3 regions of the Duganella rhizosphaerae genome follow, and region 1 is predicted to be linked to each of the others. Evidence: predicted binding sites of a transcription regulator. Region 1 holds the regulator's gene; each other region holds the start of a gene.
The links. The regulator LexA, encoded in region 1, represses DNA repair genes until DNA is damaged. The targets are predictions, from matches to a motif close to ACTGTATNNNNATACAGT.
Positions count from the first base shown of each region.

Region 2: the regulator LexA is predicted to act here: its motif matches at 3,607-3,624, upstream of RUGAMON1_RS25780 (error-prone DNA polymerase).
Region 3: the regulator LexA is predicted to act here: its motif matches at 7,121-7,138, upstream of RUGAMON1_RS00410 (PA0069 family radical SAM protein).

Region 1 covers NZ_BPWK01000015.1:170,063-180,803, reverse strand. Annotated here, with positions in the region: gene RUGAMON1_RS26355 (inorganic phosphate transporter) at 1-316, opposite strand, end outside; gene RUGAMON1_RS26350 (DUF47 domain-containing protein) at 349-975, opposite strand; gene RUGAMON1_RS26345 (replicative DNA helicase) at 1,050-2,435, opposite strand; gene rplI (50S ribosomal protein L9) at 2,557-3,009, opposite strand; gene rpsR (30S ribosomal protein S18) at 3,044-3,334, opposite strand; gene priB (primosomal replication protein N) at 3,350-3,655, opposite strand; gene rpsF (30S ribosomal protein S6) at 3,686-4,072, opposite strand; gene lexA (transcriptional repressor LexA) at 4,363-5,001, shown strand; gene RUGAMON1_RS26315 (hypothetical protein) at 5,006-5,500, opposite strand; gene RUGAMON1_RS26310 (cystathionine gamma-synthase family protein) at 5,560-6,804, opposite strand; gene purF (amidophosphoribosyltransferase) at 6,860-8,383, opposite strand; gene RUGAMON1_RS26300 (CvpA family protein) at 8,423-8,911, opposite strand; gene RUGAMON1_RS26295 (SPOR domain-containing protein) at 8,929-9,942, opposite strand; gene folC (bifunctional tetrahydrofolate synthase/dihydrofolate synthase) at 9,965-10,741, opposite strand, start outside.
Region 2 covers NZ_BPWK01000015.1:62,391-73,131, forward strand. Annotated here, with positions in the region: gene RUGAMON1_RS25765 (DUF3443 family protein) at 1-390, opposite strand, end outside; gene RUGAMON1_RS25770 (DUF2844 domain-containing protein) at 401-862, opposite strand; gene RUGAMON1_RS25775 (TonB-dependent receptor plug domain-containing protein) at 1,002-3,284, opposite strand; gene RUGAMON1_RS25780 (error-prone DNA polymerase) at 3,628-6,801, shown strand; gene RUGAMON1_RS25785 (hypothetical protein) at 6,798-6,980, opposite strand; gene RUGAMON1_RS25790 (PRC-barrel domain-containing protein) at 6,980-7,399, opposite strand; gene pyrG (CTP synthase) at 7,623-9,311, shown strand; gene kdsA (3-deoxy-8-phosphooctulonate synthase) at 9,308-10,162, shown strand; gene eno (phosphopyruvate hydratase) at 10,292-10,741, shown strand, end outside.
Region 3 covers NZ_BPWK01000001.1:88,699-99,439, forward strand. Annotated here, with positions in the region: gene RUGAMON1_RS00375 (methyl-accepting chemotaxis protein) at 1-122, opposite strand, end outside; gene RUGAMON1_RS00380 (HD-GYP domain-containing protein) at 380-1,468, opposite strand; gene RUGAMON1_RS00385 (chemotaxis protein CheW) at 1,492-1,968, opposite strand; gene RUGAMON1_RS00390 (response regulator) at 2,168-2,797, shown strand; gene RUGAMON1_RS00395 (sensor histidine kinase) at 2,894-4,549, shown strand; gene RUGAMON1_RS00400 (Hpt domain-containing protein) at 4,546-4,908, shown strand; gene RUGAMON1_RS00405 (hybrid sensor histidine kinase/response regulator) at 4,905-7,064, shown strand; gene RUGAMON1_RS00410 (PA0069 family radical SAM protein) at 7,198-8,322, shown strand; gene RUGAMON1_RS00415 (O-methyltransferase) at 8,314-8,997, opposite strand; gene RUGAMON1_RS00420 (TetR/AcrR family transcriptional regulator) at 9,076-9,702, shown strand; gene RUGAMON1_RS00425 (alpha-galactosidase) at 9,750-10,741, opposite strand, start outside.

The sequences.
Region 1 (10,741 bases):
GAATGCCGTAGTACCAAGTGAACAGATTCCACACGATGGCGCCGACCAGCGCGCCGAAGATCACATACTGATCGACGATGCCGGGATCGATGGTGCCCTTGCCCACTGTCGAGGCCACGTGCAGGCCGACCACGAAGATCGCGGTGAAATTGAAGAACGCGGCCATGGCCACCGCCGTCTGCGGCTTGAGCACGCCGGTCGAGACCACGGTGGCGATCGCGTTGGCGGCGTCGTGGAAACCGTTCATGAAGTCAAACACCAGCGCCAGGGCGATCAGGATGCCCAGCACGTAGATGCTGATTTGTAGGGTATGCATGTTGGACTATTCTTTGGTGTAGTTATTATGCGTTATGCGTTTTCGACGATGATGCCTTCGATGATGTTGGCCACATCTTCGCAACGGTCGGTCACGGTTTCCAGGATCTCGTAGATGGCCTTCATCTTGATCAGGTTGCGCACGTCCGGTTCGTCGCGGAACAGCTTGGACATGGCGGCGCGCATCACGTGGTCGGCGTCCGATTCCAGGCGGTCGATCTCTTCGCAGATGGCGACGATCTGGCGCGAGTTGTCCATGTTGTGCAGCAGGGCCACGGCGTCGCGCACTTTCTCGGCGCAGGCCAGCACCAGCTCGGCCAGGCGCTTGGCTTCCGGCGTGACCGAATGCAGGTCGTACAGCGAGACGGTCTGGGCGGCGTCTTCCAGCAGGTCGAGGATGTCGTCCATGCGGGTGATCAGCTTGTGGATGTCGTCGCGGTCGATCGGCGTGATGAAGGTCTTGTGCAGCAGGTCGACGGTGGCGTAGGTGATCTTGTCGGCCTGCTTTTCGATGCTCTCGATCGCGTGCACGCGATTTTCCAGATCGTCGAAATTGGACATCAGGCCCAGCATTTCTTTTGCACCTTTGACGCACAGCTCGGCGTGTTGGTTAAACAGGTCAAAAAATTTGCCCTCGGTGGGCATCAAACGTCCAAACATTTTATTCTCCGTTCCATTAATTACTGCAGATCGCCGTCCCGGGTAAGGACGGCGTAAAGATTAATCGTGCTGGCTTAGTCGCCTTGGTACAGCGCCAGGTTACCGGTGTAGTTGCCAAACTTGGTGTACTGGCCGATCCAGGTCAGGCGCACCGAACCGATCGGGCCGTTACGCTGCTTACCGATGATGATCTCGGCCGTTCCTTTATCGGGCGAGTCCGGGTTGTAGACCTCGTCGCGATACAAGAAGATGATGACGTCCGCGTCCTGCTCGATAGCGCCGGATTCGCGCAGGTCGGACATGACGGGACGTTTGTTGGGGCGTTGCTCCAGCGAGCGGTTCAGCTGCGACAGCGCGATCACCGGGCATTGCAGCTCTTTGGCCAGGCCCTTGAGCGAGCGCGAGATTTCCGAGATCTCGGAGGCGCGGTTGTCGCCCTGGGTGGAGCCCTGCATCAGCTGCAGGTAGTCGACCACGATCAGGCCGAGCTTGCCGCACTGGCGCGACAGCCGGCGCGCGCGCGCGCGCATCTCGATCGGGTTCAGCGCCGGCGTCTCGTCGATGTACACCTGGGCGTCGTTCATTTTCTGGATGGCGTGCGTCAGGCGCGGCCAATCCTCGTCGTTCAGCTTGCCGGTACGCAGGCGGTGCTGGTCGAGCTGGCCGACCGAGCCGAGCATACGCATGGCCAGCTGCACGCCGCCCATCTCCATCGAGAACACGGCGACCGGCAGGCCTTCTTCCACCGCGACGTTCTCGGCGATGTTCATCGAGAACGCGGTCTTGCCCATCGACGGGCGGCCGGCCACCACCACCATGTCGCCCGGCTGCAGGCCGGAGGTCATGCGGTCGAGGTCGATCCAGCCGGTCGGCACGCCGGTGATCTCGGAGCCGGACTCGCGCGAATACAGTTCGTCGATACGCTCGACCACCTGGGTCAGCAGCGGCTGCACCGGGATCCAGCCGGCGGCGCCGCGGGCGCCCTGCTCGGCAATGGCAAAGATCTTCGATTCGGCCTCGTCGAGCATCTGCTTGACTTCCTTGCCCTGCGGGCTGAAGGCCTGGCCGGAGATTTCGTCGGCGACCGTGATCAGCTGGCGCAGGATGGAGCGATCGCGGACGATCTCGGCATAGCGGCGGATGTTGGCGGCCGATGGCGTGTTTTGCGCCATCGCGTTCAGGTAGGTCAGGCCGCCCACGTCCTCCGCTTTGCCCAGCTGGGTCAGGGTTTCAAACACGGTGATGACGTCGGCCGGCCTGGACGCGTTGATCATCTTGACGACTTGCTCGTAGATGATGCGGTGGTCGTAGCGGTAAAAGTCTTCCGGATGCATCATATCCGCAATGCGGTCGAACGCCGCATTATCGCGCAGCAGGCCGCCGATGACGGACTGTTCTGCTTCGATGGAATGCGGCGGGACGCGGAGTGAATCTACTTGCGGATCGGAGGGGGCGTTCATGGCGCGAATTATACCTGCTTGCTTGGGCCGTATTACAAATTTATGACGAGAAAAAAGCCGGGCAAGCCCGGCTTTTTCAATGTGTTGCTATACCGACCAGACGTCGCCGTCCGGTCAAATATCAGGCAGCTTCGCCTACGACAGCAACGGTCACTTCCACCACCACGTCGGTGTGCAGAGCAACGCTGACTGGGTGCTCGCCAACGGTCTTCAGAGGACCGGTAGGCATGCGCACAGCAGCTTTTTCAACAGCGAAACCAGCTTTGGTCAACGCTTCAGCGATGTCGAAGTTGGTCACGGAACCGAACAGACGGCCGTCAACACCAGCTTTTTGCGAAACGGTCACGGTCATGCCGTTCAGTTTCTCGCCTTGGGCTTGAGCAGCAGCCAGCTTTTCAGCAGCGGCTTTTTCCAGTTCAGCGCGCTTGACTTCGAATTCAGCAACGGCGGACGCGGTAGCGCGGCGAGCCATTTTTTGCGGAATCAGGAAGTTACGTGCGTAACCGTCTTTAACTTTAACGACTTCACCCAGGTTGCCCAGGTTGACGACTTTTTCTAACAGAATGATTTGCATAGTTCTTCTCCAGGATCTTATCTAGACGACGCGATTAAGCGTGGTGCAGATCGGTGTAAGGCAGCAGCGCGAGGTAGCGAGCGCGCTTGATTGCGGTGTCAACTTGACGCTGGTAGTGCGCCTTGGTACCGGTCAGACGTGCTGGCATGATTTTGCCGTTTTCCTGGACGAAGTCTTTCAGGGTGTCGACGTCTTTGTAGTCAACTTGTTCTACGTTTGCGGCGGTGAAGCGGCAGAACTTCTTACGCTTGAACAAAGGGTTCTGTTGCTTGCGCTTTTCTTTCAGCTTGAGCTTGTTTTTGTCGAACTTTTTACCGAATGCCATTTTAGGCTCCTGTATCTAAATTGAGCTGTCTGGGACAGCACTAAAATCAATGATGTGAAACACCAGGCTTTTGCTATTGCGATTCTTCTTGTTCAGAAAACCGGTGAACTGATACATGCCTGCCAGTGGCGCCTGACTGAAGCGGCCTGAAATCTCGCCCGCGGCAACCGCGGAAATTTCAAACTCGCTCAATCGGGCGATGCCTGCCTCCATCTGCTGGGATCGGTGCTGGAGTACAGCGTTCACGATCGGCATGCCGGCCGGGGTGTAGCGCAAGGCGTCCCGTTCGGTGATCAAGGCAACGAATTGGCTAAAATTCACTGGAGCTGGTTCAGCTCGGTTCTGGAACAATTAGGCCGCAGGAGCAGCAGCAACTGCTGGAGCTTCGGTGCGATGCGATTTCGCTGCATCTTCACGTTGTACCGACTTCATCATCGGCGAAGGAGCGGTTTCCGCTTTCTTCATCTTGACGGTCAGGTGACGCAGCACGGCATCATTGAATTTGAAGGCGGTTTCCAGCTCGACCAGGGTCTCGTTGTCGCATTCGATGTTCATGCAGATGTAGTGTGCTTTAGCCAGTTTCTGGATCGAGTAAGCCATCTGACGACGGCCCCAATCTTCAACACGGTGCACGGCGCCGCCGCGGGTGGTTACCGAGGCTTTGTAACGCTCGATCATGGCGGGCACTTGCTCGCTCTGGTCCGGGTGGACGATAAATACTATTTCATAGTGACGCATGCAAACTCCCTTAAGGACTGTGAATATAGCCCACCCTGGCGTCAAGACAGGTGTGGGAAGAGGTAAGCCCGCGACTATAGCAGCTTTTTCGGCAAAAAACAATCCGGGGTCAGATCTGACATTCGGACACGGCCTCGACCGTAATGCGGCGCCACGGTCGAGGCCGTGTCCGAATGTCAGATCTGACCCCACCATGAAATTATTTCGTGCTAAGCAACAAATTCCCTTGCATTTCGCTTCACACTGTACAAAAATACAGACTGTCTATATACACAGGCCCAAAGCACTCTATGATCAAGCTCACAGCAAGACAGGAACAAATTCTCAATCTGATCAAGGATGCCATCGAAAACACCGGCTTCCCGCCGACCCGCGCCGAAATCGCCAATGAACTGGGCTTCAAATCCGCCAACGCGGCCGAGGAGCATCTGCAGGCGCTGGCGCGCAAGGGCGCGATCGAGATCGCCGCCGGCACTTCGCGCGGCATCCGCCTGCTGGGCGTGCACGCCGAACCGGCCGCGTCCAAGGCGCCGGTGTCGCTGATGATGTCGCTGCCGCTGATCGGCCGCGTGGCCGCCGGCTCGCCCATCCTGGCGCAGGAAAACCTGGAGACCAGCTACAGCGTCGACCCGGCCATGTTCTCCTCCAAGCCGGACTACCTGCTGAAGGTGCGCGGCGAATCAATGCGCGACGCCGGCATCATGGACGGCGACCTGCTGGCCGTGAAGAAGGTGGACAGCGCTAAGAACGGCCAGATCGTCGTGGCCCGCATCGGCAACGACGTCACCGTCAAGCGCTACCGCAAGACCGGCTCGGTCGTCGAACTGCTGCCGGAAAACCCGGACTTCAAGATCATCAAGGTCGATCCTGAAGCCGACGAGTTCGCACTGGAAGGCCTGGCCGTCGGCCTGATGCGCAGCTGGCACTAAACTCCTAGCGCTTGCCGGCCGTCTCCGGCAGGTGCGACAGGTCGCGCGCGCTCAGGGCGATGTCGCCGCGCCGGCCTTCCCACGCGGCCTGCGCCAGCGTGACCGCATCCGCCTGGCGTTTGGCCTCGTCCGCCACCCGCACGAACACCTCGCTCATCAAGGCCTGTGCGGCGTCCATTTCATCGTCCGTCATCAGGTCGGCCAGGTCGGGAGGAATGCTCTTGCCGACCGGCAGCGCGGCGTTGTAATTGGCAAGGAACTGCTCGTAGCAGCTGTGCCACGCGGCCAGCGCCTGCGTCACCGCAGGGCCGCCGGCCAAGGCCGGTCGCATCGGAATATTGGGAAGCTGGCAGTTGAAACGGGCCAGCGAGATTTCGGCGCCGTCGTAGCGGCTGGTGTAGTACTCGATCTCGGCTTGCCGCGCGAGGCGGCGAGCCTGGTCGTCGGCGAAGGCGTTACTCGACAGCACGGTCAAGGCAAGTACCCATGCTGCTCTCATAACGCCTCCTCCCGCTTAGCAAAATTGAAAGCTTAGATTATCACAACTCGGCGCGGAGCTCAGCAAGCTTCCAGTGCGCAGGTGAAGTCGTCCAGCAGATCGTCGGTATCCTCGATGCCGACCGACACCCGTATCAGCGATTCGGCAATGCCCATCGACGCCCGGCGTTCGGCGCCCATCTCGTAGAAGATGGTGTGCGCGACCGGGATGATCAGCGTGCGCGTGTCGCCCAGGTTGGAGGCTGGAATCGCCAGCTTCAGGCGGTTCAGGAAGTCGAAGCAATCGATGCCGTCCTTCAGCTCAAAGCTCAGCAGCGAGCCGAAGCTGCGGAACAGTTCGCTGGAGATGGCGTGCTGCGGGTGCGACGCCAGGCCCGGGTAGTGGACGGCGGCCACGCGCTCGTCCGCCTCCAGCAGCGTGGCCAGCGCCAGTGCATTGGCGCTGGTGCGCTCCATGCGCAGCGCCAGCGTCTCGGCGCCGACGGCGATGTGGTGCGCCGCCTCCGGCGCCAGCGACGCGCCGAAATCGCGCAGGCCCTTGGCGCGGATCTGCGCCAGCCCCCATTGCAGCGGGGCGGCCTTCTTGTAGTTCTCGTAGATGTTCGGGAAGCGGGTCCAGTCGTAGGCGCCGGTGTCGGTCAGGCTGCCGCCCAGCGCGTTGCCGTGGCCGCCGATCGACTTGGTCAGCGCGTTGACCACCAGGCCGGCGCCGACCGACTTCGGACGGAACAGGTAAGGCGTGGTCATCGTGTTGTCGACGATGTAGAGGATGCCGCGCTGCTGGCACAGCTCGCCGATGCGCTTGAGGTCCGCCACTTGCGTGCGCGGGTTGGCGATGGTCTCGACGAACACCACGCGGGTCTGCTCGGTGATGGCGGCGGCGACGTTGGCGACATCGGTGGCGTCGACAAACGACACGGCCACGCCCTGCGCCATGGTGGTCTGCCACAGGCTGTTGGTGTTACCGAACAGGAAAGACGACGACACCACATGGTCGCCGGCGCGCAGCAGCGACTGGAACACGGCGCCGATCGCGCCCATGCCGGTGGCGAAGCAGATCGTGCCGACGCCCTGCTCCATCTGGTTGACCTTGTCCTCCAGCGCGGAGATGGTCGGGTTGCCCTGGCGGCCGTAGCGGAAGCCCGGCTCCTTGCCCTGGAACACCGACGCCAGCTGGCGCGCGTCGGCGTAACCGAAGGCGACCGAAGTGTGGATGGGCTTGTGCAGCGAACCGTGCTCGATGCCCTTCTGGCGATCGTTGTGCAGGATGGTGGTGGTGAAGCCGTAGTTTTTCTTGTCGTTCATGTTCAAGCAGTCAAAAAAAAAGCCCGGTGCGGAATGATCCGCACCGGGCGCGACATCAGCCTTCGGCGGTCGCGAGATTCAGATTCAGTTGCGAGCGTCCAGCGTCCTCGGGGCCGGCGGCCTTCGGATGGTGGCGCGCGTACTCCAGCTTGTCCAGGTAGTCCTTGGAGATGTCGCCGGTGACGTAGACGCCGTCGAAGCACGAAGCCTCGAAGTTCTTCAGCGCCGGGTTGACGTCGGAGATGGCGCGCTTCAACGCGTCGATGTCCTGGTACACCAGGTGATCGGCGGTGATCTCGCGGCAGACTTCCTCGGTGCTGCGGCCGTAGGCGATCAGCTCGTCGCGGGTAGGCATGTCGATGCCGTACACGTTGGGGAAGATCACCGGTGGCGCCGCCGAAGCGAAGATCACCTTCTTGGCGCCGGCTTCGCGCGCCATCTGCACGATCTCGCGGCTGGTGGTGCCGCGCACGATGGAGTCATCCACCAGCAGCACGACCTTGTCCTTGAACTCGGAAGCGATGGCGTTGAGCTTCTGGCGCACCGACTTCTTGCGCGCGGCCTGGCCCGGCATGATGAAGGTGCGGCCGATGTAGCGGTTCTTGATGAAGCCTTCGCGATATTCCACGTTCAGCGCCAGCGCCAGCTGGATCGCGGCGGGACGCGACGAATCCGGAATCGGCATGACGACGTCGATCTCGCCATCCTTGAACTCGCGCTTGATCTTCTCGGCCAGGTACTCGCCCATTTTCAGGCGGGTGGCGTAGACGGAGGCGCCGTCGATGACGGAATCCGGACGCGCCAGGTAGACGAACTCGAACACGCAAGGGTTGAGCGAAGGATTGTCGGCGCACTGGCGCGAATGCAGCTGCTTGTCGGCGTCGATGAACACGGCCTCGCCCGGCGCGATGTCGCGCACGAAGCGGAAGCCCATGCCTTCCAGCGCCACGGACTCGGAAGCGATCAGGTACTCGGCGCCCTGCTCGGTTTCGTTGATGCCCAGGCACAGCGGACGGATGCCGAACGGATCGCGGAAGGCCAGCAGGCCGACGCCGGCGATCTGCGCCACGGCAGCGTAGCCGCCGCGCACGCGGCGGTGCAGCACGGTCACGGCTTCAAAGATGGTGTCGGCGTCGATCGAGATGCCGGTGGTGGCTTTCTGGATTTCATGGGCCAGCACGTTCAGCAACACTTCCGAATCGGAATCGGTGTTGATGTGACGGCGGTCGTTCTGGAACATTTCTTTCTTGAGCTGTTCCCAGTTGGTCAGGTTGCCGTTGTGCGCCAAGGTGATGCCGAACGGGGCGTTGACGTAGAACGGCTGCGCTTCTTCCTCGCTCGACGAGCCGGCGGTTGGATAGCGGCAGTGACCGATGCCGGAATTGCCTTGCAGCGTACGCATGTTGCGGGTACGGAAAACGTCACGCACCAGGCCGTTGGCCTTGTGCATGGCGAACATGCTGCTGTGATTGGTCGCGATACCTGCCGCATCCTGGCCGCGGTGCTGCAGCAGCAGCAATGCGTCATACAGCAGTTGATTGACAGGTTGATGGGATACGACGCCGACGATGCCACACATGATGTTGCTCCTGGACTTGGTGCTACAGATTTAAAGAATTCAAAAATTCACATGCTGCGCCATGGCAGCGGGAAGAAAGGCTTTCACCATATGCGCTCCGGTCTCCGCTAACGGACTCAATAGCGCATCCTTCCAGAATGCTTGTTGCGGTATCGACGTCATCCCACACAGGATGACACCGGCCAGCACAATTACAAGGCCGCGACCGAAGCCGAACACCATGCCCAGCGCGCGGTCGACCAGACTGAGGCCGCCGGCATCGAGCAAGGCGCCCAGCGCCATGGCCAGCAGGCCCGTCAAAATCTTCACACCGATAAACAGTGCGATAAAGGCAAGGATCAGGCGCAGCACCTCGCCCGGCACCACCGGCGGCAACATAGTCGCCAGCACGGCGGCGTAGGCATTGGCGACCACGAAGGCCACCACCCAGCCCGCCAGCGACAGCACTTCCTTCACCAGGCCGCGCATCATGCTGATGATGACCGACGCGACCAATACAAAAATCACCAGATAATCGAATATCGTCACGTCGGGCGCCTGCTGGGTCAGACGGTTTCGAGACGGCCGCTCAGGCCCATGGCGCTCAGCTTGGCCCGCACTTTTTCAGCTTCATCCTTGTTGGTGAACGGTCCCACGCGCACGCGGGTGATGTCACCGGACGGCGTCTTTTGCGTGAAGGAGCTGATGCCCGCCTTTTTCAATTTTTCGCGCAGCTCGTCGACCTTGCCCTGGTCGCTCAGCGCGGCCACCTGCAATACGAATTTTTGACCGGTTTCGGCAGCGGCGGCCGGCTTGGCGGCGGACTTGCCTTCCAGGATGGCCAGCGCGCGGGCGTCTTCCGAGGTCGCGGCCGGCTTGGCGCTGTCGGCCTGCTTGGTGGCCTTGGCTTCGGCCAGCTTGCGTTCGGCATCCGCCTTGGCCTTGGCTTCGGCTTTCACTTCGGCCTGCTTGCGCTCGATTTCCAGCTTGTAGTCGGCGTCCTGGCGGGCCTTGGCTTCGTTGTCCGCCTTGAGTTTGGCGACGGTTTCTGCCTTGGCTTTGGCTTCGGCCTTCAGTTCGGCGTCGCGCTTGGCGGTATCGACCTTGACGGGCGCCACCACCAGCGGCGCGGCCGGCGCAACGGCGGGCTTGGCCGGCTTGACGTCGTCGACGATTTCTTCCCGGCTGTCCAGGGCGGCGCTCTGCGCTACCGGCGCGGCTGCGGCAGCTGCAGCTGGCGCGGCCTCGGCCGGCTTGTCCTTGGCGGGAATCTTGATTTCAATATCGGACGCCAGCGGCTTCGGTTCGGAATCGAGCACCATCGGCAAGCCGATGGCGACGCCCAGCGCCAGCGCGATGGCGCCAACCAGGCGGCGGCGCGCGCGTTTCTTTTCCGGCAACACCGGGTCGTCCGCTTCGCGGTCTTTGCTGCGGCGGGAATTGGCGGAACCATCCGCCGACGAGGCGCGCTTGGAGCGTGCGCGCTCCGTCGCGGCCTGGTCATCTGCGCTGGTGTAATAGCCGCTGTCCTGGCCAGCCGACTCTTGCTTGTTTTTACCGAGTTTCGAGAACAAGCCCATGCGTGATTTCAGTCCTGTGCGTTCAATGGAATGCGGATTTTCGTGCCGCCATGACGCCGGCGACCGTGAGGAAAGATCCAAAGACCACAATTCTATCATTCTCCCCGGCTCGGCTGATCGCATTTGCATAGGCCTCAGCCGGATCGTCGAAGATATTGATGGTGCGCTCGGCTTTTTCTTCCTGCACGATCTGCACCTTGGCCGCCAGTTCCGAGGCGCTGGCCGCGCGCGGCGACGGCAGGTTGGTCAGGCACCAGTGGTCCACGTGCTCGGACATGGCGGCGATCACGCCGTCGATATCCTTGTCGTGCATGGAGCCGAACACGGCGTAGGTGTACGGGTGGAAGCCCATATTGCCAAGGTTCTGGTTCAGCGCCGAGGCCGCGTGCGGATTGTGCGCCACGTCCAGGATCACCGTCGGGCGGCCAGGCAGCACCTGGAAGCGGCCCGGCAGTTCCACCGTCACCAGGCCGGTGCGCACTTCCTGCGCGCCGACCGGCAGTTCCATCTTCAGCGCTTCCAGCGCGGCCAGCACGGCGGCGGCGTTGAGGATCTGGTTGGCGCCGCGCAGGCTGGGATAGGCCAGCGAATTGCGGCGTTGCGAGCGGCCGCCGTAGTTCCATTGCTGCTTGTCGCCGGAATAGTTGAAATCGCGGCCCATCAGCCACAGGTCGGCACCGATGGCGTTGGCGTGGTCGATCAGCGATTGCGGCGGCACCGGGTCCGAGCAGATCGCGGTCTTGCCGGAGCGGAAAATGCCGGCCTTCTCGAAACCGATCGCCTCGCGCGTGTCGCCCAA
Region 2 (10,741 bases), 110 kb from region 1:
GTTGACGGTGGGCGAGGGCGGCGGCGTGCTGACGACCACGCTGGTGGTCTTGCTGACGCCGCTGCAGGTGACGGTGTAGAAGGCGGTGCCGACCGCGCCGGCCGTGACGGTCTGCGAACCGCTGTTGTCCAGCGCACCGCTCCACGCGCCCGAGGCGGTGCAGCCGGTCGCGCTGGGATTGCTGACGCCCCAGCTCAGCGTGATGACCTGGCCGACGGTGGTGGCGGTCGGCGTGGCGCTGATGCTGACCACCGGCGTGACGGTGGCGGCGGCTTGGGTTGTGGTGCTGGTCGCGGCGGTGCTGCTGTCGCCGCCACCGCCGCCGCATGCGCTGAGGATCAGCGCGAGCATGAGCAGCAGCAGCCGGCCGGTGGGGAGAAAGCGGACCATGCGCGTATTCCTATTCCAGGGTGGAAGTATCGAAGCCGGCCGGCAGCGCGCTCGGTATCCACGCATGGCCGGCATAGGCGCGCATATGGCCGGCGGAGACGATCACCATGTCCGATTGTTCGACCGCCAACTGCGAGTGCCCCGCCTTGGGACGCTTGCCGGCGGCGCCGGTCAGCACCGCGAACTTGTCGCCCAGCAGGGTGCGCAGATCGGGCAGGGCCGGTCCGCTCCAGCTGACGGCGAACACCGTGCCCTGAGCGCTCACGTATTCGCGCACGACGGTGCCGCTATCGAGCGTGCTCTGGCTGACGGTGTAGACCGCCGTGCTGTCGGCGTTGGCCGCCGCGAGGCTGCGCGCGCCCTGCCGGACCGGCGTCGTACCGAAATTGGAAGGGGCGCTGCCCAGTGCGGCATAGGCCAGCGCGCCTTGCAGCAGGGGGAGTAACAACATGAGTAAGAGTGCGCGGCGCATGAAACGCTCCTGTGCCTGAGATGCAGGCAGTTTAGAACGACAGCGGGTTGGATAGCGTTAGCGATATGTAAGCAAACGTTACGGCCATCGCCAACGAAAACGGCGCCCGCAGGCGCCGTCGATTCCATGAACAGGAAGCTTAGAACTTGACGTACAGGCGGCCGAAGTAGGAGGCACCGTTCAAACCGAACTGCACGCTTTCATACTTGAAACCGTTGTCGGTCTGGTCGGCGTTCTGCGACGTCGGCTTGACGTTGAAGATGTTGTTGCCGCCGAAGGTGAACTTCATGTTCTTGTTGATGCTGTAGGTGAAGCTCAGGTCGGCCGAGGTTTTCGACTCGTAGTGCTGGTTCGGCACGCCGGCTGCCGTACCGTCGAAGGTGCCCAAGGTCTGTGGACCGAAGTGGATGATCTTCAGGTCGCTTTCCCACGGGCCGGTCACGTAGTCGAAGCCCAGCGTGGCCTTGGAACGCGGCGCGCCCTGCTCGATGTACAGGCGTTCCTTCTCCGACAGCAGCACGTCCTCGAAGCCCTTCAGCGAAGCCGGCGCGTGGATGCCGGTCACTTCCGTCTTGCTGACGTTGAGCGCCAGGAAGGTGGTCAGCTTGTTGGAGCCGAAGTTGGTCTTGTGCGAAGCGGTCAGGTCCAGGCCCTGGGTCTTGGTGTCGACCGAGTTGACGAAGAACTGCGCTTCGCCCACGCCCAGCTTGGCCAGGCGCTCGGCCAGGTCAGGGTAGGTGTCGGCATTGAAGCGGCCCGACAGCACGATGCGGTCCTTGATCTTGATGTTGTACAGGTCGGCGGTCACGGAGACGGCGGCGTTCGGCGTCCAGGTGGTGCCCAGCGTGAAGCTGGTCGACTTTTCTTCCTTCAGTTTCGGGATGCCGGCCGCGTTGGCGACGGTGCCGCCGTTGGGCGCCAGCACCACGTCGGTCGCCACGCCGCCGATGAAGTCGGTGAAGGTCGACGAGAAATAAACTTGTTGCAGCGACGGCGCGCGGAAGCCGGTGCTGCCCGAACCGCGCAGCAGCACGCTGTCGGCCACGCGCACGCTGCCGGCCAGCTTGCCGGTGACGGTGGAGCCGAAGTCGCTGAACTTCTCGTAGCGCAGCGCGCCTTGCAGCTTGACGATCTTGCTCAGGTCCGCTTCCAGGTCGAGGTAGGCGGCGGTGCTGTGGCGCTTGGCGTTGACCTGGTCGGCCGGCTGGAAGCCGGGGAAGCCCTGGCTGCCGGCGTTGCCGCCGAAGCCGATGCCGTCGACGTCGTTGTACGAGCCCGGCTCGCCAGCGAAGATCTTGTAGTTCTCGCTGCGGTATTCGCCGCCGAAGGCGACGTTCAGGCCGTCGCCGACCAGGCCGTCGTAGTAGTGGTTCAGGTCGAGGTTGGTGGTCAGTTGCTGGAACGAGAAGCCGCCCGCGTCGAAGCGGTCCGGGCTGATGCCTTTGCCGCCGGCCAGCAAGTCCTTGTTGGCGATCGAAGCGTTGATCGTATGGCTGATGTTGTAGCGCATCTTGTTGTAGCCATAGGTCTGCGACAGGTCCAGGTTCCAGTCGCCCACGGTGCTGCGGTGGCCGAGGATGGCGTACTGGTCGTCGATGTCGGCGTTGATGAACGGCACGAAACCGTTCGGGTACATGGCCGCCGAGTTGCGGCTCGGGATGTCGTCGGAACCGATGCCGCCGCGCGCGAAGGCGGCGCTGGAGGCGTTGCGGGTCTGGCCGCCGGCGGTGAAGTACAGCTTGCCGGTGCCGGTGGTCGGCAGTTCGCCGTTCAGGTAGATGGTCTGGTTCTTGGTCTTGGTGTCGCCGATGATGCGCGGGTTGTCGGCTTCGGCGCGGTTGGAGCGGCCGCGGTCCAGGTATTCGCCGGTGATGCCGAGCGTGCCGCCGTTGCCGATCTCAAAGCCGCAATAGGCCGAGGTCATGTAGTTCTTGCCGTCGCGCTTGGAGTATTCGCTGAAACCGGCGACGGCTTCGCAGCCCTTGCTTTTCTTCAGGCCGATGTCGATCACGCCGGCGATGGCGTCCGAGCCGTACTGGGCGGCGGCGCCGTCGCGCAGCACCTGCACGTCCTTGATCGCCAGCAGCGGGATGGTGTTCATGTCGGTGCCGGTGTTGCCGCGGTTGCGGGCGCCGAACAGGTTGACCAGCGCGGTGGTGTGGCGGCGCTTGCCGTTGACCAGCACCAGGGTCTGGTCGGAACCGAGGCCGCGCAGCGCGGCGGAGTCGACCAGGTCGGCGCCGTCGGAGCCGCTCTGGCGGGTCGAGTTGAACGATGGCGAGATGTAAGTCAGCGTTTGCGCCAGGTCGAACTGGCCGCCTTGTTCTGTGGACTTGCTCATCGGGATGATATCGACCGGCACCACGGTGTCGGTGGACGACGTGGTCGCGCGGCGCGAGCCGACTACGCTGACCGATTGCATGGGGGTGTCTGGCTTGGCTTCCTGCGCGGTCTGCGCGAAAGCGGATGGTGCGAGGCTGAGGGCGGCTGCGCCGTAAAGGCTGAGCAGTACTGCATGACGTAATGGCGTGTTGGCGAACAAGTTTTCTCTCCCGTGAAAAAACCGATTCTAGTCAAATAGCTCATCAGCACATGACTTTTTTGATAATTTTGCATTCAAACTTTATTTACTGTTGTTTTGCCGCGCCACAGTGGTGTCGGCACTACGTAATGCTACGTAGTGCCATAGTTTTAGCCAATTATTGCTTCATCTATCAGGTAGTAATTGGCGTACGGTGTATTATACTGTATAAAAACACAGTATCATGATGCCGATCACCACACCGACCACGCAAGGCTTGCCGGCATATGCCGAGCTGTTCTGCCTGACCAATTTCTCCTTCCTGCAAGGCGCCTCCAGCGCCGAGGAGCTGGTCGCGCGCGCCGTGCAGCTGGACTACGCCGCCCTGGCCATCACCGACGAATGCTCGCTGGCCGGCGTTGTGCGCGCTCACGCCCAGGCCAAGGAGGCCGGCCTGCCGCTGCTGATCGGCAGCCATTTCCACCTGAAGCATCCCGACGGCAGCCCGGCCTTGTCGCTGATCGCGCTGGCGCAGGATCGCGAGGGCTACGGCAATCTCTGCGAACTGATCACGATAGGGCGCAACCGGGTCGCCAAGGGCAGCTACCTGCTCACGCCGGCCGACCTGGCCGCGCCGCCGCCGGCCTACGCTCATCTGAAAGGCTTGCCCGGCTGTCTGATGATCCTGCTGCCGCATTACCCGGCCTTCCAGCCGGACGATGTCGACCGCCTGCATGCGCAGGCGGCGTGGATGGAGGTGACGTTTCCGGGCCGTAGCTGGATGGGCCTGAACCTGTTGCAGCGCGCGCTGGACGAGGCGCACCGCCTCAGCATCGACGAGGTGGCGCTACAGCACGGCATGCGCGTGGCGGCGCTGGGGCATGTGTGCATGCACGTACGCTCGCGCAAGCCGCTGCATGACACCTTGTGCGCGGTGCGGGTCGGCAAGCCGGTGGCCGAGTGCGGCTACGCGCTGGCGCAGAACGCCGAGCAGCACCTGCGCTCGCGGCTGCGGCTGGCGAACCTGTATCCGCCGCAGGCGCTGGCGGAAACGCTGAGCATTGCGCAGCGGTGCAAATTTAATCTGAGCCAGCTGCGCTATGAATATCCGCGCGAGCTGGTGCCGGCAGGCCACACGCCGGCCAGCTATCTGCGGCAGGAAGTGTATGCCGGCGCGCTGCGGCGCTTTCCGGCCGGCGTGTCCGACAAGGTGCGCGGGCAGATCGAGAAGGAGCTGGAGCTGATCGCGGAACTGAAATACGAGCCGTACTTCCTGACGGTCTACGACATCGTCCGCTTCGCCCGCTCGCAAAACATCCTGTGCCAGGGCAGGGGATCGGCGGCCAACTCCGTGGTCTGCTATTGCCTCGGCGTGACCGAGGTCGATCCCGAGCGCAGCAATATGCTGACCGGGCGTTTCATTTCCAAGGAGCGCAACGAGCCGCCGGACATCGACGTCGACTTCGAGCACCAGCGGCGCGAGGAAGTGATCCAGTACATCTACAAAAAATACGGGGCGGACCGGGCCGCGCTGGCGGCTGTCGTCATCAGCTACCGTCCCAAGAGCGCGCTGCGCGACAGCGGCAAGGCGCTCGGGGTGGACCTGGCGATCGTCGAGAAGGTGGCCAAGGCGCACCACTGGTTCGACAGCCGCAACGACCTGCTGGGCCGGCTGGCCGAGTGCGGACTGGACCCGGAATCGCAACTGGCGCAGCAATGGGCGGCGCTGGCGATCGCCTTGCTGGGCTTCCCGCGCCACCTGTCGCAGCATCCCGGCGGCTTTGTCATCTCGCACGAAAAGCTGTCGCGGCTGGTGCCGATCGAGGCCGCCACGATGGAGGGGCGCTGCGTGATCCAGTGGGACAAGGACGACCTGGAGGAGCTGGGTCTGATGAAGGTGGACGTGCTGGCGCTGGGCATGCTGTCGGCGCTGCGGCGCGCGCTGGCGCTGGTGGGTGAGCAGCGCGGCGAGCAATTCGAGATGCAGGACATCCCCAAGGAGGACAAGGCCACCTACGCGATGATGTGCGAAGCCGACACCATCGGCGTGTTCCAGATCGAATCGCGCGCGCAGATGAGCATGCTACCGCGCCTGCGGCCGGATAAGTTCTACGACCTGGTGATCGAGGTCGCGCTGGTACGGCCGGGACCGATCCAGGGCGGCATGGTGCATCCGTATTTGCAGCGGCGCATGGAGCGCGAAAAGGTGCATTGCCCGCCCGGCCTGGAGGAGGCCTTGGCCCGTACGCTGGGCGTGCCGATCTTCCAGGAGCAGGTGATGCAGATCGCCGTCATCGCCGCCGGTTTCACCGAAGGCGAGGCCGACCAGCTGCGGCGCGCGATGGCCGCATGGAAGCGCAAGGGCGGCGTCGACAAATACCAGCAGCGCATCATGGACGGCATGACGGAGCGCGGCTACGAGGCATCGTTCGCGGCGGCGATCTGCGAGCAGATCAAGGGTTTCGGCGAATACGGCTTCCCCGAATCGCACGCCGCCAGCTTCGCGCTGCTGACCTATGCCAGCTCCTGGCTCAAGTGCCACGAACCGGCCGCCTTCCTGTGCGCCTTGCTCAACAGCCAGCCGATGGGCTTCTACAGCCCGTCGCAACTGGTGCAGGACGCCAGGCGCCACGGCGTGCAGGTGCGCGAGATCGACGTCACCGTCAGCGGCTGGGATTCCTCCCTGGAGGAACGGGTGGGCCGGCGCGGCCAGCCGGCGGTGCGGCTGGGCCTGTCGCTGCTGAAGGGCATGCGCGCCGAAGCGGCCGAGCGCATCGAGCAGGCGCGCGCGCGGCAACCGTTCGCCAGCGTGGCCGACCTGGCGCGCCGGGCCGACCTGGACCGCCACGACCTGCAAGTGCTGGCCGGCGGCAACGCGCTGCAACATCTGGCCGGCAACCGGCGGCAAGCCTTGTGGCAGGCGGTCGGCGCCACGCCGGACAAGGATCTGCTGCGGCCGACCACGCCGGACGAGGAGATCCCGTTGCTGAAGCCGCCTACTGAGGGTGAGGAAATACTGGGCGATTACCGCTCGCACGGGCTGACGCTGGGCCGCCATCCGCTGGCGCTGCTGCGTCCCAAGCTGCTGGAGCACCGCTTCCTGCCGGCGTCCACGCTCAACACCTACACCAACGGCATGCTGGCGCGCGCCTGCGGCATGGTGACGGTGCGGCAGCGTCCCGGTACGGCCAAGGGCGTGTTGTTCATCACCATCGAGGATGAGACCGGCAACGTCAACGTCATCATCTGGCCGTCGCTGGTGGAGCAGCAGCGGCGCGAAGTACTGAGCGCGCCGTTGCTTGGGGTGTATGGCGTGTGGCAGCAGGAAGGCGTGGTGCGCCACCTGGTCGCCAAGCGGCTGGTCGACATGTCCCATCTGCTGGGACGGCTGCCGACCATCAGCCGCGATTTCTGCTAGCGCTGACCGCGCCGTAAATGCACCGCCACCGTCGATTCGTGCCGGCCGGACCAGCTGCTGAGCATGACGGGCACGCCGGCCTGCCGCTGCGGACGGCGGCGATGGCGGCGCAGCAGCCAGCTGGCGGCCAAACCGGCCCCCGCGGCGATCCCGCCCAGCACGACGATGGCGGCGAACATTATCGGAGGCCGGCGCTGCGGTTGCCGCTGGTGCCGTAGTAGGTATGGATCTGGCTGGCCCAGGTCTGGTTGGCCATATTGGGCCATTGGTCGCTATTGAAGCCGGGCGCTTCTTCGATGCGTTCCTTGTCCAGGTTCAAGGTGAAGCGTTTGTTGACGGTGTCCAGGGTCAGCGCTTCCCAGGGCACGGCGAACAGCTTTTCGCCCAGCGTGAACACGCCGCCGAACGCCATCACCGCGTAGGCGATGTTGCCGGTGCGCATGTCGAGCATGATTTCCTTGATCTCGCCCAGGTGTTCGTCCTGCAGGTTGTGGACGTGGTTGCCGATCAAGGTATCGGCGCCCATCAGTTCCGGACCGGGGCCTTTATGGCCGCGGTCGACATACATGCCCAAGGCATCGAGTTCTTCGTAGTTCATCATGACCTCCCTGTTTGAATGAGTTGTCATTTTTGCCTTGAAGAAGGTGCCGGTCTGTACGGTGCAACACAGTGCTGGCTGATAGGCAAACTGGCTATTTTTACACTTTCCTTCATAGGACTTTACCTCCGGGTTGCGGATTTTTCCGGGCAGGAAGGTGAAGAATCGGACGTTTTAGGGTATAATTTCAATTTCCCGCACGTGCCGTTCGGCACCATCTGCAATGACCAAATTTGTCTTCGTCACCGGCGGCGTCGTGTCTTCCCTTGGTAAAGGGATTGCCGCCGCCTCTCTCGCCGCGATCCTCGAATCGCGCGGCCTCAAAGTCACCATGCTCAAGCTCGACCCGTATATCAACGTCGATCCTGGCACGATGAGCCCTATGCAGCACGGTGAAGTATTCGTCACCGACGACGGGGCCGAAACCGACCTCGACCTCGGCCACTACGAGCGCTTCATCTCCACCCGCATGAAAAAGGTGAACAACTTCACCACCGGCCAGATCTACGAATCGGTGATCCGCAAGGAACGCCGCGGCGAGTACCTGGGCAAGACGGTGCAGGTGATCCCGCACATCACCAACGAAATCCAGGACTACATCCGTCGCGGCGCCGAAGGCTACGACGTGGCCCTGTGCGAAATCGGCGGTACCGTGGGCGACATCGAATCGCTGCCGTTCCTGGAAGCCGCGCGTCAGCTGAGCCTGCGCGCTGGCCGCAAGAACACCGCCTTCGTCCACCTGACGCTGGTGCCGTTCATCGCCTCCGCCGGCGAACTGAAGACCAAGCCGACCCAGCACTCGGTGCAGAAGCTGCGCGAAATCGGCATCTCGCCGAACGCGCTGCTGTGCCGCGCCGACCGTCCCATCCCGGACGACGAACGCGCCAAGATCTCGCTGTTCTCGAACATCGAAGAGCAGGCCGTCATTTCCGTGTGGGACGTCGACACCATCTACAAAGTGCCGCAGATGCTGCACGACCAGGGCCTGGACGCGATCATCTGCGAAGCGCTGGACCTGAACCCGGCCCCGGCCGACCTGTCGGTCTGGAGCCGTTTGATCTACACGCTGGAACATCCGAAGACCGAAGTGTCGATCGGCATGGTCGGCAAGTATGTGGAACTGACCGAGTCGTACAAGTCGCTGACCGAAGCGCTGCGCCACGCCGGCATCCACAACGAATCCAAGGTCAACATCGAGTACATCGACTCGGAAGAGATCGAGACCACCGGCTGCGCCGCGCTGGGCAAGTACGACGCCATCCTGGTACCGGGCGGCTTCGGCAAGCGCGGCGTGGAAGGCAAGATCATGGCCGCCCAGTTCGCCCGTGAAAACAAGATCCCTTACCTGGGCATCTGCCTCGGCATGCAGGTGGCGCTGATCGAATACGCCCGCCACAAGGCCGGCCTGACCACCGCCAACTCGACCGAGTTCGACCTGGAAACCTCGCAGCCCGTGGTCGCCCTGATCGACGAATGGCAAGGCCAGGACGGCAAGGTCGAGAAACGCGACGAGAATTCCGACATGGGCGGCACCATGCGCCTGGGCGCGCAAACCTGCGCCATCAAGCCGGGCACGCTGGCGTCGGAAATCTACGGCGCGGTGGTCACCGAGCGTCACCGTCACCGCTACGAAGCCAACAACCACTACCTGCCGCGCGTCGAAGCTGCCGGCCTGGTGGTCGCGGCCCGTACCCCGACCGAAGACCTGTGCGAAATCATGGAACTGCCGCGTACCGGCGAAAACGCCCACCCGTGGTACATGGGCGTGCAGTACCACCCGGAATTCAAATCGACCCCGCGTGACGGCCATCCGCTGTTCACGTCCTACATCAAGGCAGCACTGGCCCACAAGGCCGCCGGCGGCGCCCGCCTGCACGCTGTCACCGATGCCCTGCAAGGAGATGCAGCATGAAACTGTGCGGATTTGACGTTGGCCTCGACCAGCCGTTCTTCCTGATCGCCGGCACCTGCGTGATCGAATCGCGCCAGATGGCGTTCGACACCGCCGGCGCGCTGAAGGAAATGACGGCCGCGCTGGGCATCCCGTTCATTTACAAGTCCTCGTTCGACAAGGCCAATCGTTCCTCCGGTACCTCGTACCGCGGTCCGGGCCGCGACAAGGGCCTGGAGATCCTGGGCGACGTCAAGCGCGAGCTGGGCGTGCCGGTGCTGACCGACGTGCACTCGATCGACGAAATCGCCGAAGTCGCTTCGGTGGTCGACGTGCTGCAAACCCCGGCCTTCCTCTGCCGCCAGACCGACTTCATCGTCGCCTGCGCCGAGTCCGGCCTGCCGGTCAACATCAAGAAGGGCCAGTTCCTCGCCCCGCACGACATGAAGAACGTCATCGACAAAGCCCGCCTGGCCGCCAAGGCCAAGGGCCTGAACGAAGACAACTTCATGGCCTGCGAGCGCGGCGCTTCCTTCGGCTACAACAACCTGGTCTCGGACATGCGTTCGCTGGCCATCATGCGCGAATCGAACTGCCCTGTGGTGTTCGATGCGACCCACTCGGTGCAGCTGCCGGGCGGTAACGGTACTTCTTCGGGCGGCATGCGCGAAATGGTGCCGGTGCTGTCGCGCGCTGCGGTGGCGGTCGGCGTGGCCGGCGTCTTCATGGAAACCCATCCCAACCCTGCAGAAGCCCTGTCGGACGGCCCGAACGCCGTGCCGCTGGGTCGCATGAAGGAGTTGCTGTCGACTCTGATCGAGCTGGACCGCATCACCAAGAAAGCTGGCTTCCTGGAAAACAGCTTCAACTAATGCAACATACCTGGCGTACGAGTTTTCGTATGATCGGCTCGCCTACGCCGGGTACAATTCCCGTTATTTCGTCCGCAACGCGCATCAGAACGCGTAGCGACTTCGCATCGCCTAACTTTGGAGAATGACATGAGTGCTATTGTTGACATCATCGGACGTGAAATCATTGACTCGCGCGGCAATCCTACCGTCGAGTGCGACGTGCTGCTGGAATCGGGCGTCATGGGCCGCGCCGCCGTACCGTCGGGTGCATCGACCGGTTCGCGCGAAGCGATCGAACTGCGCGACGGCGATCCGAAGCGCTATTTCGGCAAGGGCGTGCTGCAAGCCTGCGAAAACATCAACACCGAAATCTCGGAAGCCATCATGGGCCTGGACGCCAATGAGCAAGCCTTCCTGGACCGCACCCTGATCGACCTGGACGGCACCGAGAACAAGGCACGCCTGGGCGCCAACGCCATGCTGGCCGTGTCGATGGCGGTGGCCAAGGCCGCCGCTGAAGAAGCCGGCCTGCCGCTGTACCGCTACTTCGGCGGTTCGGGCGCGATGCAACTGCCGGTGCCGATGATGAACGTCATC
Region 3 (10,741 bases), on a different contig from region 1:
TGTTCGAAGTTCTTGAATTGATGCAGATAGTTGACAATGGAAAGGACAGCAATGCCGATCAGCAGTAGCGTCATGGCGCCGAATGCGATTGCAAGCTGAGCTCGTACGGATAGTTTTTTCATGGTATTCCCCAGTGTGGTAACGAATTCCCTTGCACGTGGTCGTAGCAGACCTTGCGCTCAGGAGGTGTTCGATCATTGACGATGACGCTGATGACGATGCTTGGGCGGCACGGGGATGGGGTGCCAGGACGATCAATCTTGATGCTTGTGGTGAAGCGACAGCTGTTTTTTCAGATAATCTCGTTGCGGTATGCGGATGCGGTCGGCGCGGTCTGGGCCTTTAAGTGGTGCGGCTCGATATCCGGATATGTTCCGGTTCATACATAGGGAGCGGCAAGTTCGGGTTCGCAGCCTTGCTCCGCATGGTCTGCTCCGGCCTTGCTATACCGGTGTTGAATAGCCAGCAATTCTGCCTCGTCGCGGAATAGTGCCGTGACGCAGACGGGGTCAAAATGTCGGCCGCTCTCCGCTTGCATGGTGGCGCGCGCCTTCTCGAAGGACCAGCTGCTTTTATAGGAGCGTGCAGAACAGAGGGCGTCGAACACATCGGCTGCGGCCACGATGCGGCCGTACAGCGGAATATTGTCGCCAGCGAGGCCTTCGGGGTAGCCGCCACCGTCATAGCGTTCATGGTGGGTCGCGGCGATCTGGGCGCCGACCTGCAATAATGACGAGGCGCTGGAGGCCAGGATGTCGGCGCCCATGCGCGTATGGTTGCGCATGATAACGAGCTCCTCCGGCGTGAGGCGGCCAGGCTTGAGCAGGATGGCGTCCGGCACGCCGAGCTTGCCGATGTCATGCATGGGCGCCGCGGTGCGGATCAGCTCGCACTCTACCTCGTCCAGACCGAGGTTGCGGGCGATCAGTTCAGCGAACGCGGCCATGCGCAGCAGATGTTCGCCGGTCTCCGAGTCGCGCACCGCCGCCGCGCGCGACAGCCGATAGATGGCCTCACGTTCGCGTTCTGCGATCTCGGCGGTGGCCAGCCGCACCTCTTCGGCCAACCTCAGCGCATGTTGCTCCAGTTGGCGCTGGGCCGCGCGCAGCGCCAGCAGATTGCCGACCCGGGCGTTGAGTTCGATAAAATTGACCGGCTTGGTCAGGAAATCGTTTGCGCTCAGACGCAGCGCTTCGTGCCGGATCTTGTTTTGGGTATCGGCGGTGACCATGACCAGCGGTGTATGCCGCTTTCCAGGCAGGTCGCGAAAACGGCGGAGGAACTCAAGACCGTTCATTTCCGGCATCATGTAGTCGACCAGCACCAGATCGGGATCATGGCCAGCGCACCAGTCCAGCGCGGCCAGCGGGTCTTGCATGGCGATGGGAGGCTGATCAGTCAGCATCTCCAGCATATGGCCAAACACCTCCAGGTTCGACTGGTTGTCGTCAACGATCAGGATGTTCATATGGCGTCCTTTTTCACGGGGTGTCAGGCGGCCAGTGCTGGCGCAGGTAATGTCAGCAGGTCGTGCAACATCGCCTCGATGTTCAGCATGATGAGCATGCGTTCGTCGATGCTGCCGACGGCCATGACATGGGCGCTGGCGGCCTGGTGCATTTGTGGCGCCGGCCTGATGTGGGCCGGCTCCAGTGCGACCACATCGGCCACGCGGTCGACCACAATGCCGGTGATCGCATCGGCGATGGATAGCATGATCACGACGGTGCTGTCGTTATAAGTCGGGGTGCCCACCCCCAGGCTGATGCGCAGGTCGATCAGCGGCACGATGATGCCGCGCAAATTGACGACACCCTTGATAAAGCCCGGCGTGTTGGCCAGTTGCGTGACGGGCCCATAACTGCAAAGTTCCTGGACCAGTGCGATATCGATCGCGTATTCTTCCCGGCCGAGCCCAAATACCAGATTGCTGCGAGTGGGCGTCTCGTTGGCGGTTACCGCGTCCATGCTGTACTCCCGATGTTGGCTGCATTCGCTGCAGCGGATTTAACGATTCGCCTCATACTGTCAGGTAAGCTGTCGACTCGGCGGCATAATGGCGACGGTCAATGATTTTTCGAGAATTCGTGTCGCCGGGATCGATTATAATGAATTTTGGTGAAAATGCTTAATTTGATTTATTTATTTATTTTGGTGCGAGGTGTTCGTGACTAGTAAGCGAAGCGATTCCCCCGAGGACGAGGTGTGCACCACGCAGCGCGCGGCGGAAATTCTGGGGGTTTCTGTCTCCTCGGTGCAACAGCTGGTCGAGGCCGGTATTATTGAGGCCTGGAAGACCAAAGGCGGCCACCGCCGAATACCGCTGCATGCCGTATTGCGCTACAAAGCCTCGCCCCAGTCGTCCAAATCAGTGCGGCCGGGCAATCTGAACGACGGCCCCGCAAGCGTGCTCGTGGTTGAGGATAGTCCGATGCAGCGAGCCATCTACGAGCGTCAGTTCGCCTCCTGGGGCTTGCCCGTCAGCCTGACGTTCTGCGAAAACGGCTACCAGGCCCTGATGGAGATCGCCCGCCGGCAGCCCCATGTGCTGCTGGCTGACATCGTGATGGAGGGCATCGACGGCTATGAAGTCATCAAGACTGTGCTTGCCGACCCGGAACTGGGGCACATGCATGTGGCGATGCTGTCGGGCTTGAACGAGGAAGAGCTTGACGAACGGGGCGGCGTGCCGCCGGGAGTCGTGTTCTTCCGGAAACCGATTAATTACGACGAACTGCGCGGATACATCAAAGCCTGCTGCGCCCAGCAGGCGCGGCGCAATCATCTGGATGGATAACCAATTTAATTAAATTTGACAAATAAAGCTGATGCGTGCAGCATGGGCACCTGCGTAATTATTTCTATCAGGTAACTACCAACAGCCGGAGGTGAGATGTGGCGTAAGCTATTGTTGCGGGTCGACATGCGCTGGCTGTTGCTCGGCTTTGCGCTGATTGTTACCGTGGGGACCTGGAGTCTGACCCTGCTTCAGCTGGACGAAGCGCGCAGGCTGGTGTTCAGCGACGCCCAACGCGACGCCACCACCCTGGTCCGCCTGTTTCGGGAGCATGCTACGCGCACGCTGGAGGCGGCCGACCAGGCCGTGGTCTTTCTGCGGTACCGCTACAACGCCGAGGGCTTAAAGCTCGATATCGCCCGCGAACTGCGCGACGGACTTGGCCCCAGCGACATCTACAACCAGTTCAGCATCGTGGACGAGCATTCGGACGTCGTGCTGTCCAACCTTCAGTTCAAGGTCACCAATGTAGCCGACCGCGAGCACATCCGCGTGCATCTGCAAGCCGACGACGACCAGCTCTACGTGAGCAAGCCGGTGTTGGGCAGGGTGTCGAACAAATGGTCGCTGCAACTGACGCGGCGCATCAGTTATCCCGACGGTCGTTTCAAGGGCGTCGTCGTGGCGTCGCTCGATCCGATGTACTTCACCCATCTGTATCATGATATCGACGTCGGCAGGCAGGGATCGATCGACCTCGTCGGCACGGACGGCATCATGCGCGTGCGGCGCGTCGGCAGCGACGACAGCCTCGGCAAGGATATCAGCCGTTCCGAGGTGTTTGCCGCGATGCGCGATCACGCCAGCGGCACGCTGATCCCCGAGCGATCGGCCGATGGCCGCTTGCACATCTACGCCTTCCAAAGACTGGATCGTTTTCCTTTGTATGCGGTGGTCAGCATTGACGTCGAGGAGCGTATGGCTGGCAATGAGGCGCAACGCAGACGTTCGCTGATGCTGGCGAGCTGTGCCACGCTGGTGACGCTGCTGTTCTCGGGGGCGCTGTACTGGCTGTCGTGCAGATTGGTTGCCAGTCGTGCTGTTGCCATCTCAGCCAACCTGGCCAAGTCGCGCTTCCTTGCCAATATGTCCCACGAATTGCGCACCCCCCTCAACGCCATCCTCGGCTACTCCGAGCTGCTGCAGCATGAACTGCAGGGCAGCCGCCTTGCCGGCTTTGCCGACGGGATTCATGTTGGGGGCATGCGGCTGTTGCGGCTGATCGACGCGGTGCTTGAACTCAGCGCGCTGGAATCAAGCTGCCAGCCGCTGCACCTGGAATCGGTGGCGCTGGCCGACCTGGGCAAACTGGCGCTGTCAGGGTATGAGGAAGCGGCGGCGAGCAAGGGCCTGCAGCTGACGTCGGCCACTGCGCCCGGACTGCCGGAACTTTGGCGATGTGATCGCGCCAAGCTCACGCGTGTGCTGGACATATTGCTCAGCAATGCGGTGGCGGCGACCAAGTCCGGCGCGGTCGCGCTTCGGCTGGCGCCAGGCCCCAACGGGGGACTGCGCTGCGAGGTCAGCGATACCGGTCCGGGTGTGCCGGAGGCGGTAAGGCAACGCATCTTCGAGAAATTCACGCAGGCCGACGACTCGGCTGCCCGTTGCAAAGAGGGCGCCGGACTGGGACTGGCGATCGCCAGCCAGCTGGTCGAGTTGATGCAAGGACGTATCTGGCTGGACGCCGGCGGCAACGGCGGCGCCCTGTTTATTGTCGAGCTGCCCAAGCAGCCGGAGGACAAGGCATGACAACCCACTACCTGGCGACTCGTCCGCAACTGCTGTGGGGCTTTTCTTGCGCCGACCGCGACTGTTTCCGGGCCTTGGGGCAAACCTTCATCGATACCGCCCCGGCGTGGATGGGGCGCTTGCGTCTGGCGCTCGGCAGCGGCGCCGCGGCCGACATCTGCGCCGCCAGCCACGGACTCAAGGGGATGACCCAACTTGTCGGGGCCGATGCGATGACGGCGCTGCTGCAAGAAGTGGAGCGCCGTGCGCGCGCCGACATGCCGATGCCGCCGTTGACGGCGCTGGAGCCGATGTTTACGCAAGTGATGCAAGAAGTAGCCCACAGCACGCTTCACTATGCCGGGGGAGATCGTCTGTGAAGGCCCTGGAGATGCGTGGCACGCTCATGGCGGTCGGCGTGGCCCTGTTGCTCTTGCTGGGGGTGACGACCCTGGGTGTTGCCTGGGTGTTGCGCGAACACGAGATTGAAGACTGGCAGCGAAACCTGAGCAGGCTTTCGCTGCAGCTGGCGGAAGGGACAGCGCTGATTATGGCGTCGGCTTCCGGCGTATTGAATGGCGTGACCGATGTGGTGCAGGCCGACCTGGCCTGGGGAGACGCGGCGACCCTGCGCGCTCCCCAGCTCTACCAATCCATGCGCGACAAGATTGTTGGGCTGCCGCAGGTTGACGTGGTCAGCGTGGCGGACGCCAAGGGAGATGTGCTGAACTTTACACGCAGCTATCCCGCCCCTGCGATCAACCTGGCCGACCGCGACTATTTCTCCTGGCACCGCAGCCATGCGGACATCAAGCCCTTCGTCAGCGCGCCGGTGCGCAACAAGGGCAATGGCAAATGGACTTTCTATCTGAGCCGCCGCCTCAATAATAACGACGGCAGTTTTGCCGGCGTCTTGCTGGTGGGGATCTCAACCAGCTACTTCACTGACTATTTCCGGCGCGTCAGTGACAGCCAGCATGCCTCCATCACCTTGTACGGTCCGGATCTGACGCTGCTGGCGCGCTGGCCGGAGGCGGATAATTTGACAGGGCAGAGCGTGCGCACCGGTATTACAGCGGCGGTGGTGAGCGCAGGCCTGGACAACGACGTCCGCATCACGCGGGGACCCCGCAAAGCCGCCGGTGACAAGCCGGTGTTTCGCATGGGCGCCGTGCGCAAGGTGCGGGACTATCCCTTGGTGATCAACACCACCATCACGGAAGAGCTGCTGCTGGCCGGCTGGTGGCGCAACTTGCGTCTGTTGTGTATGGTTTCATTGGCAGGACTGGTCGCGCTGTTCGCGGCGAGCTGGATGGTGCGCCGCTTGCTCCAGCGGCGCGACCAGGATGCGACGAAGGCGCGGCAACTGCGGCAGCAGGCCGAAGCCGCCAGTGAGGCCAAGTCGCGTTTCCTGGCGATGATGAGCCACGAGATCCGCACGCCGATGAGCGGCATCGTCGGAATGTCCGAGCTGATGCTGGAGGTGCCGCTCGATCCGGTGGCGCGTGGTTATGCGGAAAACGTGCACCGAGGCATGCGTGAGTTGATGGTTATCCTCAATGACGTGCTCGACTTCTCCAAGATCGAATCGGGCCGCATGACCTTGGAGATGCAAGTCTTCAATCCCGCGGCGCAGCTGGACGAAGTGCTGACGCTGCATCGGGCGGCGGCCGAGCGGAAGGGACTGCTGCTGGAAGTACGGGCCGGTGCCGGGCCGACTTGGGTGCTGGGCGATGCGGCGCGCATCCGCCAGGTATTGGGCAACCTGGTCAGCAATGCCATCAAGTTTACGCCATCCGGAAAGGTCGTTCTGGAATACGAGGCCGTGGTCGACAGCCGGAAAATGAGCTACTGGCACTTGCGTTACGCAGTCGTCGACCAAGGCATAGGCATTGACGCGTCGGCGCAGAAGCTGCTGTTCGAACCATTCAGCCAGGCCCATGGCGCCATCAGCGCCAGCTATGGCGGAACCGGCCTCGGGCTGGCGATCTGTCGGGAACTGGTTGTGCTCATGGGCGGCAATATCGGATGTGTCAGCAGTCCCGGAACCGGCGCCCGTTTCGAATTCGACTTGCCGGCCAAGCTGGCGCCGGCACCGGTCGGTGCGCCGTCGCCCGCGCTGTCCACGCCGCCGATGACGGCTACGCCGCAGGCGGCGCCGACCACGCGCCGCGTGTTGCTGGTGGAAGACAACGAAATGAATCGGCAGCTGGCGCACATTCTGCTGGCGCGGCTAGGCTGGCAGGTCGACGACGTTGCCGATGGCGAGCAAGCGCTGGACGCGTTCGCCCGGCAGCGCTACGATCTGGTGCTGATGGACTGTATGATGCCTGTGATGAACGGCTATGACGCCTGCCGCCGCCTGCGCGAGCGGGAAGCGGCAGCAGGCGCGCTGCATACAACGGTGATCGCGCTGACCGCCAGCGCGATCGAAGGCGATCGCCAGCGCTGTCTGGAGGCCGGAATGGACGATTACCTGAGCAAACCCTTCAGTGCCGCCGAGTTCAATGCGATGATGGCGCGCTGGCAGTCCTGAGCGGCCGATACACGGTTGACATTTCGCTTGATATCGCCATTCTAAGCGCCTAGAATACTGTATATGTATACAGTAGTTTGGTGCCGCGATGTCTTACAATGAAAACCACGATGAAAACAATCAAGAGCATGTGATGCTGCCGCCGCCTTCGCTGAAGGCGCAAAAAGGCCGTGGCGCGGTGTCGAACCTGCAAGGCCGGTTCGAGGTCCACGCCCGCGAGGCGTATGACGACGGCTGGGAACGCGAAGAGGAGGAAGCCGCGCCCTGGAAGACGCAGGTCACGGATGAGCTCTGCAAATCCATCCTCAGCCGCAACGCCTCGCCGGACTTGCCGTTCAGCGTCTCGCTCAATCCTTACCGGGGTTGCGAGCACGGCTGCATTTATTGCTTCGCGCGGCCGACGCACAGCTATCTCGGCCTGTCGCCCGGCATGGACTTCGAGAGCAAGATATTCGCCAAGGTCAACGCGCCGGAAGTACTGCGGCGCGAGCTGGCCAAGGCCAGCTACGAGCCGGCCTCGATCGCGCTCGGCGTCAACACGGACGCCTACCAGCCCTGCGAGCGCGAGCGCAAGCTCACCCGCCGCGTGCTGGAGGTGCTGCAGGAATGCCAGCACCCTGTTGGCCTGATCACCAAGTCCTCGCTGATCGAGCGCGACATCGACATCCTGTCGGCGATGGCGGCCCGGCAGCAGGCCGGCGTCGCCATCACGCTGACCACGCTGGATCCGGCCATCGCACGCACGCTGGAGCCGCGCGCCGCCGCGCCGGCACGCCGCCTGCGCACGATACGCACCTTGACCGACGCCGGTATTCCGGTCGCGGTCAGCGTCGCGCCCATCATCCCCTTCGTCACCGAGCCCGATCTGGAGCGCATCCTGGAGGCGGTGAAGGAGGCCGGCGCCGTCAGCGCCCACTACACGGTGCTGCGCCTGCCGTGGGAAGTGGCGCCGCTGTTCCACCAGTGGCTGCAAGCGCACTTCCCCGAGCGGGCCCAGCGCGTGATGAACCGCGTGCGTGAAATGCGCGGCGGCAAAGACTATGACAGCACGTTCGGCGCCCGAATGAAAGGCGAGGGCGTGTGGGCCGAGCTGATACGCCAGCGCTTCAAGATCGCCACCGAACGTCTCGGCCTGACCGGGCGCGGCAGCCGCTTTCACAACATGGACGCGTCGCAATTCACGCGTCCACTGGTGGTGCCGCCGCTGGGCGCGCGCGCCAAGGCGGCGGCCGATGCCGGTCAGTTGGATTTATTTTGAGGAGGCCATCACACCGGTGTAGACGGAAAGTTCGACATCTTCCGCGAACGGCAGCGACATGAACCCGGACTCAGGCGAGCGCACCAGCGCCACGTAGTCAGGATTCATGTCGGCGTTGTCCGCGATGACGAGCGCGCCTGGCCGCAGTCGGCTCCGCACCAGGCCGAGGATCTCCGGGTACAGCGCCTTGGCGCCGTCGAGCAGCAGCAGGTCGATCTGTTCCGGCAGACCGCTGGCGAGCGTTTCCAGCGCATCGCCAGCGCGGAGGTCCACCAGGTCGAGCAAGCCGCCTTGCTCCAGGTGGCCGCGCGCCCGCACCACCTTGGTCGGCTCGAACTCGCTGGTGATCAGATGGCCGCCGCCGTTGTCGCGCAGCGCTGCGGCCAGGTACAAGGTCGAGATACCGAAGGACGTGCCGAACTCGACGATATTGCGGGCACGGCAGCTGCGCGCCAGCATGTACAGCAATTCGCCGGTCTGGCGCGACACCGGCAGCGGCACATCCTTCAGCCGATGGTAGAGGTTGAGGTATTCGGTCTTGCTGCGCATCAGGCGATCGCGCTCGTCCTTGGACAATTCGGCGACGGCCGGAATCGCGGCGATCTGCACGGCGTCGGCTTCGTCAAACAGGCGGTCGAGCAGTGATGCCACGGGATGATTGGTCAGGGTTGTCATGGTGATTCCTTTCGAATGAAGTATGGATATAATATGAAGAATCCTTCATGTTTCATATTCGCATTCGGAAGCTCCCCTATGGCAGACCCCGCAAAAGCCCCAATCTCCTCGCGCAGGAAGCCCAAACAGGCGCGCTCGGCGGACCTCGTTTCAGCCATTCTTGAAGCGGCTATTCAGGTTTTGGCGAAGGAGGGCGTGCGCCGCTTCACGACCACGCGGGTGGCCGAGCGTGCCGGCGTGAGCGTGGGATCGGTGTACCAGTACTTTCCGAACAAGGCGTCCATCCTGTTTCGGCTGCAGGCGGACGAGTGGCGGCAGACGACCAAGATGCTGATCGCCATCCTGCAGGACATGGAGAAGCCGCCGCTGGAACGGCTGCGCCTGCTGGTCCATGCCTTCCTGCGCTCGGAATGTGACGAGGCCGAGATCCGCACCGCGCTCAACGATGCCGCCCCGTTCTACCGCGACACACCCGAAGCGCATGAGACGCGTTCGGCTGCCGACCGCATCATCGAGGCGTTCATGCGCGAAGCCCTGCCCATGGCGACGGACAAGGTACGAACCTTGGCCGGCGATCTGGTCATGACGACCTTCAGTTCAGTCGGCAAACAGTTCTCGGAAACGTCGCGCACGCAGGAGGAGATACACGCCTACTCGGAAGCCTTGGCCGATATGCTGTGCGCCTACCTCGCCAGTCTGAACTAGCAGGCCGCAGGACAACTCGCCTATATTCCCTGCCGTGTCATGCTGTTTCAAACGCCATCCAGCACAAAGGCGGCAGCCTGGAAATCCCCTTCGAGCACGACATCGATCCCACGCCCCATCCAGTAAGCGCCGCTGGCGCGCTGCGGCGTCTGCGGCGTGGCACTGCCGGAAATCGCCCGAAGCGCATAGTTCCGTTTCGGATCAAGCCCGCGCAGCTGGATGCGCGGCTGCGGATTGCGTCTGCCGCCGGAGTGCAGGAAGGCAAACAGCACGGCCTGTTTGCCGTCCTGTGCCACGGACAGCGTGGCCGAGCGTGCCGCTCCGCGCTGCGGCGACACCAGACGGTACAGCTCCCCTCGCTGCACCGTCGATCGGACACTCTTGTATTCCGCGACCAGGCGCTTGGCTTGCGCAAAATCCTCGTCCTTCCAGTGATGCAGATTGGCGCCGATGCCCAGCGCTCCCTGCATCGATGACAGGAAGCGGTATTCCAGCGACGTGACGCGCTTGTTGAGGTAGTTCGGCGCATCGGTCACCCAGGCCATCATGATCCCTGGTGCATAGGCGTGGCTGAAGCCGTCTTGGATCAGCAGCCGATCGAACGGATCGGTGTTATCGGATGTCCACACCTGATCGGTCAGCGCCATGATGCCGAGATCCACGCGGCCGCCACCGCTGGCGCAGGATTCGATCTCGAGCTTCGGGTGGCGCCGGCGCAGTTCGGCCAGCAGCTTGTACAGGTTTTCCACGTAGCTGACATACAGCCTCTGCTGTTCGCCAGGTGCCGCCTCCGGCCAGCCGGGTTCCGACCACGCGCGGTTGTGGTCCCACTTGAGGAAGGCGATGTCATGTTCAACGAGGAGCTTGTCGAGCACCGTCAGCAGGTACTCGTACACATCCTTGCGCGCCAGGTTCAGCACCAGCTGGTTGCGTGCCTCGTTGCGCGGCCGGCCCTGGAAGTTGATGACCCAGTCCGGATGGGCTCGATACAGATCGCTGTCCGGATTGACCATTTCCGGCTCCACCCACAGCCCGAACT